Regions from separate parts of the Streptomyces sp. NPDC059224 genome, predicted to be linked through region 1. Evidence: riboswitches for the same ligand, from Rfam matches in the RefSeq annotation. Region 1 holds a riboswitch; each other region holds the start of a gene.
What was found. Region 1 has a riboswitch for cobalamin ahead of ACFXI4_RS04855 (cobalamin biosynthesis protein). Riboswitches for the same ligand answer to the same signal wherever they lie in the genome.

Region 1 (2,188 bases):
GCCGAGGACGAGGCCGCCCGCAAGGGCTACCGGGCCGGCCAGATCGCCTCCGCCGGCCTGGTCTCGCTCGCGCACGGCACCAACGACGCGCAGAAGACGATGGGCATCATCACCCTCGCGCTGATCGCGGGCGGCTCCATCGCCCCCGGCTCCAACCCTCCCACCTGGGTCATCCTCTCCGCCGGCCTGGCCATCGCGCTGGGCACCTACATCGGCGGGTGGCGGATCATCCGCACCATGGGAACGGGCCTGACCGACCTCCAGCCGCAGCAGGGCTTCGCCGCCCAGACCAGCGCGGCCACCGCCATCCTGGCCTCCTCCCACCTCGGCTTCTCCCTCTCCACCACGCACGTCGTCTCCGGTTCCGTGATGGGCGCGGGTCTGGGCCGCAAGGGCGGCACGGTCCGCTGGTCCACCGCAACCCGCATGATGGTCGCCTGGGTGCTCACCCTCCCCGCGGCCGCGCTCGTCGGCGCGCTCGCCGAGTCCGTGACGGACCTCGGCGACTGGGGCACGGCGGTCGTCGCCGTCTTCCTCGTCGCCTCCAGTGCCGCGATCTGGAAGCTCTCCCGTCGCGAGGTGGTGGACAGCGCGAACGTCAACGGCACCGAGCCGGCCGGCGTGGTGACCGCGGCGATGGCCGCCGTGACCCCGCCGCCCGCGGGGACCGTCACGGACGGCCTGACGGCCACCATCCCCTCCCCCGCCGCTCCCGCCACCGACCCGGCCGCGACCGTCTGACCCCCGAGGAAGAACCGACATGAACATCGACTGGGCAGCCATCGGCTCCGTCTTCGGCGTCAGCCTCGTGGTGACCGTGGGCATGGTGGCCCTCTTCACCCTCGGCATCAAGGGTCTGTCCGCCCGCGAACGCGCCACCGCCCAGGGCAACTCCGCGGCCCTGGCCGTCACCACCGCCTACCTGTGCTTCGCGGCCTGCGCGGCCGCCGTGGCCTACGGCATCCACCTGATCGTGGCGAAGTCCTGACCACGGCCGAGAACTGACCACCGCCAAGGCCTGACCACCGCCGAGACCTGACCTCGCCGGCCGCCCGCGGCCGTCGAAAGGCCCCTCCCCGCCCGCCGGGAAGGGGCCTTCGGCATACCCCACGAGCCCGGCTGGACCACCGGTGTGGGCCTTCCCACACACTCCCCTCGCAGGTCAACGGCAAGTTGACTGGTCTTCCGGGGCCGTGGTGGACTTCCGGAGCCAAGTACGGCGGCAAGAGAGGAAGCCGGTGCGAATCCGGCGCGGTCCCGCCACTGTCACCGGGGTAGCAATCCCCGGGAGCCAGGAACTCTCACCGCCGGTCTCGTCGAACCAGGGCGTGGACACCCTGAGTGAGGACATATCGCCATGCGCGGCTGCCGAACGAGGTTGAGTACCCGGCCCATTCCCGCCCCCGCGGCCGGCTGAGCCGATGGGTGCCGGTCGCGTCTTCGCGTACGGCGCCGCCGCCGGCCTTCTCGGCGATCTGCTGCTCGGCGATCCGCGCCACGGGCATCCGGTCGCCGCGTTCGGACGGGCGGCCGGGGCAGTCGAACGGGTGCTGTGGCGGGACCACCGCGGCTGGGGCGCGCTGCACACCGCTGTCTGCGCCGGTGGCGCCGTGGCTCTGGGCGCCCTTGCCCAGCGGCTCGTACGGCCGTCCACCGCCGCGTCCGTCGCGCTCACCGCGAGCGCCACCTGGGCCGTCGTCGGGGGCACTTCACTCGCCCGTGAGGCCGGGGTCATCGGGCGCGCCCTGGAGGCGGGGGACGTGGCGGCCGCCCGGGACCGGCTGCCGCATCTGTGCGGACGGGATCCGCAGGCCCTGGACGCCGACGGGATCGCCCGGGCCGTCGTGGAGTCCGTCGCCGAGAACACCAGCGACGCGGTCGTGGGTGCGCTGGTGTGGGGGGCCGTCGGCGGGGTGCCGGGACTGCTCGGGTTCCGGGCCGTCAACACCCTGGACGCCATGGTGGGGCACAGGTCGGCCCGCTACCGGCGGTACGGGTGGGCCTCGGCGCGGCTGGACGACGTGGCGGGGTGGCCGGGGGCCCGGCTCACCGCCGTACTGGCCGCCGTCGCCGGAGGTGACACCAGGGGGGCCGTGCGGGCCTGGCGGTCCGACGCGGCGAACCACCCGAGTCCCAACGCCGGGCCGGTGGAGGCGTCGTTCGCGGGAGCGCTCGGCGTACGGCTCGG
Region 2 (2,188 bases), on a different contig from region 1:
CCTGATCGGTCGCGGTGCCCGCAGAAGGCGAGGGCCCCCGGATGGTTCCGAAGGGCCCTCGCGTGACGTGAATCGTTCAGTGAGCGGCGGGAACCGTCCGCCCGGCCGGGGCCTTCGCCGGCCTGGGGTTGAGCTGCCGATCCGCCAACTCACCGAAGAGCAGGCCGAATCCGCCCCACAGCACCAGCTGGACGGCCAGTGCCGAGATCCGGAACCGCCACAGCAGGGTGGCCGGGAAGTCCCTCGGCACCTCGTTGATGGCCGGCAGGAACTGGTAGGCGAGTCCGACGACCACGGCGAACGCGGCCACCGCGGCCATGGTCGCCCACCAGGTGCCGAGGCCCGGCTGCAGCCGCTTGCCGAGGATGGTGGCGGCGACCGCCAGCAGCACGCTGAGCACCATCATCAGGAAGTACAGCGTGGTCCGTTTGCCGATGGTGTCCGGGTCGCCCACCGACGGCGGGTTGGCCGGGTATTTCAGGAAGGGCACCACGTACACGGCGAGCAGCGCGCAGCCGGACAGCAGCAGTGCCGTCGCCCGTGGCGAGAAGCGGCCGACGCGCCCCAGGGCGAAGCAGTAGGCGAGGGCGGCGATACCGCCGAAGGCGACCCCGTACACCAGCACACCGGTGGCCAGGCCCGCGGTGGACTGCAGGGAGCGGGAGACGACCTCCATCTCGTGCTCGTGCGCGTGGGCGTCCTCGAAGCTGATCGCCTTGTCGACGTTCGGCTCACCGAGGAGATAGGCGACGACCAGGGCGAGCAGACCGGCCGCGAGGCCGGCGAGCATGCCCCGCACCAGGAGGTTTCTTACCGTTGTGGAGTTCATGAGCGTGCGGCGTCCCTCGCGTCAGTGGCAGGGGAAGCCGAGGAGGTGGCGGGCGTCGTGCACCCACTCGTGGACGTCGGTACCGCTGAACACGGAGGTGGCGCCCTGCTCGGCGCCGACGAAGTAGAGCAGGACGAGCATGAGGACGCCGAAGAAGACCGCCCAGGGAGCTATCGCGCTCAGCGGCAGCTTGGCGGGAACGACGGGGGTGGTGGCTGTCGGCTGCGCGACGGTCTGCGCCATGGCAGAACCTCCTCTGGGAGTTCGCGTCCCATCTCGGTGGAGCACTGGACGACGGCTACGGGTCTGACTCACGAGATCCCGGGGGCTCTCGCATACAGTGGCGCGACCGTGCCGGACTTGCACCGGCTTCCGTTCTGCCGTCGTCGATATCGGACCGACCGTACCGCGTGTCAGGGGCACGGCCAAGACCGCCCCACCAGCCGTGATCTTCATCTCGCGTCCGGCGGTCCGTTCCGCGCCCGCCGGGTCAGCGGCGGCGGAACCCGGCGGGGCCGGCGAGTCCCAGTTCGCGCTCGCCGAGCGGAGCGAAGAAGCGGGCCACCTCGGCGTCGGTGACCTCGGCGAGCGTGGCCGGGGACCAGCGCGGGGCGCGGTCCTTGTCGATGACCTGGGCGCGGATGCCCTCCACCAGGTCGGCCGCGGACAGGGCGGCGCAGGAGACGCGGTACTCCTGGTCGAGGACGCGCTCCAGCGAACCGAGCCGACGGGCCCCGCGCAGCGCGGCCAGGGTGACCTTCAGGGCTGTCGGCGACCTCGACAGCAGGGTCCGCGCCGCCTCCTTCGCGGCCGGGTCACCGTGGGCGAGCAGGCGGCGGACGATCTCCTCGACCGTGCCGGCGGCGTAGCAGGCGTCGATCCACGCGCGCCGGCGGGCCAGTTCGCCCTCCGGCGCCGTTCGCACGTGCCCGGCGAGCGCGTCGCGCACCGGCCGTTCGGCGAGGTCGTCGATCAGCCGCTCGATCCTGTCCGATGGCACGCAGTGGTCGGCCAGCCCGCACAACAGGGCGTCGGCGGCGCCGATCTGCCTCCCCGTCAGGGCGAGGTGGGTGCCCAGTTCCCCGGGGGCGAGGGCGAGCAGGTACGTGCCGCCGACGTCGGGGACGAAGCCGATGCCCGTCTCCGGCATGGCGATCCGGGAACGCTCGGTGGCGATCCGGACGCTGCCGTGCGCGGAGACGCCGACGCCGCCACCCATGACGATGCCGTCCATCACGGCGACGTACGGCTTCGGGTAGCGGGCGATCCGGGCGTTGAGGCGGTACTCGTCGCGCCAGAACGCGGCGGAGGCCCTGCCGTCGCCGTCGCGGGCGTCGTCGTGGATGGCCCGGATGTCAC
Region 3 (2,188 bases), on a different contig from region 1:
TCCCGGACTCGCCGTGCCAGCACCGCTCGGTCGCAGCCGAGGTCGTGACCTTCCTGGAGGCACTGCGGACCGGGCTGGTGCCCGCGATCACGGTGGAGTCGAGCGCCTGGTGACGGCCGCCACCGCGGGCCCCCGGCCTCGCCTCTCCCCCGACTGCCGAAAGGAAAGGGCATGACCGCCCCGATCCGCCGGAGTCCGTCGCCGTCGGCCACCGTCCCCGACGGCGCGGACGTCCTCCGCGACACCCTGCGCCGGCATGCCGCCGGAGTCACGGTGATCACCTTCCCGGGCCCCGTCGGCTTCACCGCCACCTCCTTCACCTCCGTCTCCCTGCGGCCTGCCCTGGTGTCGTTCTGCATCGGTCTCGAAGCGTCCAGCACCCCCGCGGCGCGTCTCGCGGACCGCTTCGCCGTCCATGTCCTCGGCACCGCGAACGCCGGCCTGGCGGCACGGTTCGCGCGCAGCGGGATCGACCGGTTCGCAGGGGTGCGCTGGCAAGCGCAGCCGGACGGTCTGCCGGTCCTCGACGACGTCACCGGCTGGCTGTCGGCCCGCGTCACGCTCCGTCAGACCATCGGTGACCACCTGCTGGTCGTCGGCGAGATCGACTCGGGCGCGGTGGCCGACGCCGCCCCGGCCCTCGTCCACCACAACGGTTCCTTCGCGTCGGCGCACCCACTGGTGTGACCCGGGGCGGCCGGGAACGGCCGGGGTACGGTGCGGGCCGGGGAGCAGGTGGCCCGGCTCACACCATCCGGATGACGGACATATCGCCGCTCTCCGCGGCGGTACCCCGTAGGCTGGGCGGCGCAGCTGGTTCGCCCCGTCCGCCAGGCGGGATGCGTCGTAAGAGGGAACCCGGCGGGAATCCGGGACTGCCCCGCAGCGGTGAGTGGGAACGAACGCCGTCATACGCACTGGGTCCGACGTACGGAGCTGGGAAGCGACGGCCGGTGGGGGTACGCCCGCAGACCCAGATCCACACCCACATGTGCTACGCCGAGTTCGGCGACATCGTCCAGGCCATCGACGACCTCGACGCCGACGTCATCAGCCTGGAGGCGGCCCGCTCGCACATGCAGGCCGCCCGCGAGCTCGCCGCGCACGGTTACCCGCGCGAGGCGGGACCCGGCGCGTACGACATCCACTCGCCGCGTGTCCCGAGCGCCGCGGAGGCCGCCGACCTGCTCCGTACCGTCCTGCTCCGTACCGGCCTGAAGGCGATCCCCGCCGAACGGATGTGGGTCAACCCCGACTGCGGCCTGAAGACCCGTGCCTGGCCCGAGACCCGTGCCTCCCTGGAGTACCTGGTCAGCGCGGCCCGCACGGTACGCGAGGAACTGCCGGCCTCCTGACGGCACCGGCCCCGCCGGGCCGGGGCACTCCCGGTGCACCGGCCCGGCGTGGTCACTTCCCGTGCGGCTTCGGCTGGTGCGGCTTCCTGCCGCAGTTCTTCACGTCGATCCGGACGACCTGGGGGTCGTGGTCGCTCGCCTGGTCGGCGAACTCGGCGTTGATGTGGACGACGTCGTAGTCGTAGTGGGTGAGGGAGGGGCTGGTCAGGATGTGGTCCAGGGTCTGGCTGTTGCCGTCGTAGACGTAGCTGTAACGCTGGGACACCGGGAGGGTGTTGATCAGGTCGGTGAGGTCGTTGCCGTTCCCGGTGAGGGTCTTGACGGCGTCGGAGAACTCGAAGTCGTTCAGGTCACCGGCGGCCACGATCCGGGCCCGGGGGTCGGCGGCGAGCAGCGACTGGACGAAGGCGTTCTCCACCTCGGCCTGGAGCCCCCGCTGTGTCTCCGAGGAGCGGGTCGGCTCCTGGTAGCGGCCGTGGACCGGGTCGTCGCCGCCCTTGGAGATGAAGTGGTTGGCGATGACGAAGACCGTCTTGCCCTGGAACACGAACTCGCCGACGAGCGGCTTGCGGCTGTCCGTCCAGGCGGCGCTCGCCGGGTCGATCCGGCCCGGGGAGGCGGACAGGTGGGCCTGGCCCTTGCGGTCCTTGACCACCGAGACGGGCGTGGTGGAGGCGTCGCCCGAGGCGGCGCGGTCCACGAAGGAGACCCGCTTGGGGTTGAAGAGGAACACCTGGCGGATGTTGCCGCCGGGCTCGCCGCCGTCCTTGTCGTCGACCGGGTCGACATAGCGCCAGGAGTACGTGGGGCCGCCGGCCGCGACGATCGCCGCG
Region 4 (2,188 bases), on a different contig from region 1:
TCGTCCGGGATCCAGTGCGCGAGGTTCAGGTTGTGCGTACGCCGGGCGTCCTCACCGGTGTTGTCGCGCAGCTCCAGGAACTCCTCGATGTCGGAGTGCCAGGTCTCCAGGTAGACCGCGGCCGCCCCCTTGCGCCGGCCGCCCTGGTTCACCGCGGCGACCGAGGCGTCGAGCGTCTTGAGGAACGGCACGATGCCGTTGGAGTGCCCGTTGGTGCCGCGGATCAGCGAACCGCGGGAGCGGATCCGGCTGTACGACAGGCCGATGCCGCCGGCGTGCTTCGAGAGCCGGGCCACCTGGTGGTAGCGGTCGTAGATGGAGTCCAGCTCGTCCTTCGGGGAGTCGAGGAGGTAGCAGGACGACATCTGGGGGTGCCGGGTGCCGGAGTTGAAGAGGGTGGGCGAGGAGGGGAGGTAGTCGAGGCGGCTCATGAGCCCGTAGAGCGCGGTGACTTCGTCGAGGGCACGGACCGTGTCGTCCTCGGCGAGACCGGCCGCCACCCGGAGCAGGAAGTACTGGGGGGTCTCGACGACCTTGCGGGTGATCGGGTGCCGGAGCAGGTAACGGCTGTACAGGGTGCGCAGGCCGAAGTAGCCGAAGCGGTCGTCGGCGGCCGGGTCGACCAGTGCGTCCAGGCGGGCCGCGTGCAGGCGCGCGAACTCCGCGGTGCGGTCCGCGATGAGGCCCTCGCGGTGGCCGACGGCGACGGACTCGGTGAAGGACGTCACGCCCTGCGAGGCGGCCTCGGCACGGATCGAGATCGTCAGCAGCCGGGCGGCGAGCCGGGAGTAGGCGGGGTCCTCGGAGATGAGACCGGCGGCCGCCTCGGTGGCCAGCTCGCGCAGCTCGGCCTCGTCGGCCCGCGAGGACCGGCCGCGCAGCGCGGCGGCGGCGACCCGGCCGGGGTCGGCGTCGGGGAGATCGGCGGTCAACCCGGTCAGGGTCCGCAGCAACGCGGTGCCGGGACCGTCCTCGTCCACAGAGATGGTCGCTGAAGCCGGTTCGGCTGGCGCGATGGTCACGTGGGGCTCTCCCTCGCTCGGCTCAGGGCCTGGCGGAGGGCAGGAGGCAGCACACGGGCGCACGCACGCGTGTCGCGTCCCCGGTCCACTCCACGAGACCCGGACGTCAGAACACCCGGGCCGGACGGCCGGGCGTTGCTGTCGGCAGGTCCTCGGACTGACGCTCGCGCACAGATGTGCGCAAGTACACCGTTGCGGGACAGTTCCGGATTCGCACCGGATTCCCCTGCGGCGACAGCGAGCATGAGCATACATCTAGTGCCGTGCTGTCGCGTCACCCCCACATGTTGTGTCGCGAACCGTCTCGCAGCGTCAACTCATAGGTGAGGAGAGTGATGTCGTCCAGCTGTGGCAAGGGGTTCCAGTCCCGCTCGGGTGTGCGGACGAAGCCGAGACGTTCGTAGATCCGGTGGGCGGATTCCATGGTGCGCTGCGTCGACAGGACGACCTTCTCGCAGCCTTCGAGGGCGCGTGCGCGGTCGACGCAGGCGCGGACGAGCGCCGCGCCGGCACCCCGGCCGCGGGCGGCGCTGTCGACGGCGAGCATGCGGATCTCGGCCTCGCCCTCGGCGGCGATGTCGGACATCGGGCCGGGGCCGGGGACGAAAGTCACGCCACCCAGGAGGACGTCGTCGCTCACGGCGACGAGAACGGTGGCCGCGGCGGCCCGTTTCGCCACGTTCCTCAGTTCGGTGAGGTAGGAGTCGCTCTCACCGAAGTCGAGGAGGCCGTCCTGGAGGTAGGCCTGGGCCGTCAGTTCGCCGAGGGTGCCGTATTCCGCGGGGTTCGCTTTCCTGATCCGGATCGTCATGCGGGTGAGTGTGTACGACAGCGGGCCGCCGTCGTGATTTCTTTTCGGCGGCCCGCTGCGGGTCGTCAGGGGTTGCCCGCGCGGTTCCTCGCGCCCCTGACGGGGTGCTTCAGCGGGCGCCTTCCGCGACGGCCGGGGGGAGTTCCGTTTCCACGCCCGGGTCGCCGGCGTCGGCCGTGTAGTCCTCCGTCTTCGTCTCGTCGATGCCCTCGGGGGCCTTCAGGGCCTTCAGGACGAACGTCAGGACCACGGTCACCACCACGTTCATCACGAACGCCGTGAGGCCGATGTAGCCGATCTCCCCGATGCCGGGGATCTCCTTGGCCGAGCCGCCGAAGTGCTTCTGGGTGGGGGA

Region 2: it holds a riboswitch for cobalamin, as region 1 does, so the genes downstream of both, ACFXI4_RS36395 (CbtB-domain containing protein) here and ACFXI4_RS04855 (cobalamin biosynthesis protein) in region 1, are expected to answer to the same signal.
Region 3: it holds a riboswitch for cobalamin, as region 1 does, so the genes downstream of both, ACFXI4_RS22360 (5-methyltetrahydropteroyltriglutamate--homocysteine S-methyltransferase) here and ACFXI4_RS04855 (cobalamin biosynthesis protein) in region 1, are expected to answer to the same signal.
Region 4: it holds a riboswitch for cobalamin, as region 1 does, so the genes downstream of both, ACFXI4_RS17385 (ribonucleoside-diphosphate reductase subunit alpha) here and ACFXI4_RS04855 (cobalamin biosynthesis protein) in region 1, are expected to answer to the same signal.

What each region holds. Positions count from the first base shown of each region.
Region 1 is NZ_JBHZAN010000003.1:217,639-219,826, reverse strand. Features, by position in the region: gene ACFXI4_RS04865 (anion permease) at 1-741, shown strand, start outside; gene ACFXI4_RS04860 (hypothetical protein) at 761-988, shown strand; cobalamin riboswitch at 1,179-1,323, shown strand; gene ACFXI4_RS04855 (cobalamin biosynthesis protein) at 1,422-2,188, shown strand, end outside.
Region 2 is NZ_JBHZAN010000042.1:5,143-7,330, reverse strand. Features, by position in the region: gene ACFXI4_RS36400 (CbtA family protein) at 77-829, opposite strand; gene ACFXI4_RS36395 (CbtB-domain containing protein) at 851-1,072, opposite strand; cobalamin riboswitch at 1,108-1,246, opposite strand; partial or broken gene ACFXI4_RS36390 (enoyl-CoA hydratase/isomerase family protein) at 1,320-2,188, opposite strand, start outside.
Region 3 is NZ_JBHZAN010000019.1:156,880-159,067, reverse strand. Features, by position in the region: partial or broken gene ACFXI4_RS22375 (cupin) at 1-16, opposite strand, end outside; partial or broken gene ACFXI4_RS22370 (alpha/beta hydrolase) at 18-113, shown strand; gene ACFXI4_RS22365 (flavin reductase family protein) at 172-687, shown strand; cobalamin riboswitch at 848-975, shown strand; partial or broken gene ACFXI4_RS22360 (5-methyltetrahydropteroyltriglutamate--homocysteine S-methyltransferase) at 957-1,355, shown strand; gene ACFXI4_RS22355 (endonuclease/exonuclease/phosphatase family protein) at 1,408-2,188, opposite strand, start outside.
Region 4 is NZ_JBHZAN010000014.1:172,693-174,880, forward strand. Features, by position in the region: gene ACFXI4_RS17385 (ribonucleoside-diphosphate reductase subunit alpha) at 1-1,022, opposite strand, end outside; cobalamin riboswitch at 1,148-1,280, opposite strand; gene ACFXI4_RS17390 (GNAT family N-acetyltransferase) at 1,297-1,833, opposite strand; gene mctP (monocarboxylate uptake permease MctP) at 1,943-2,188, opposite strand, start outside.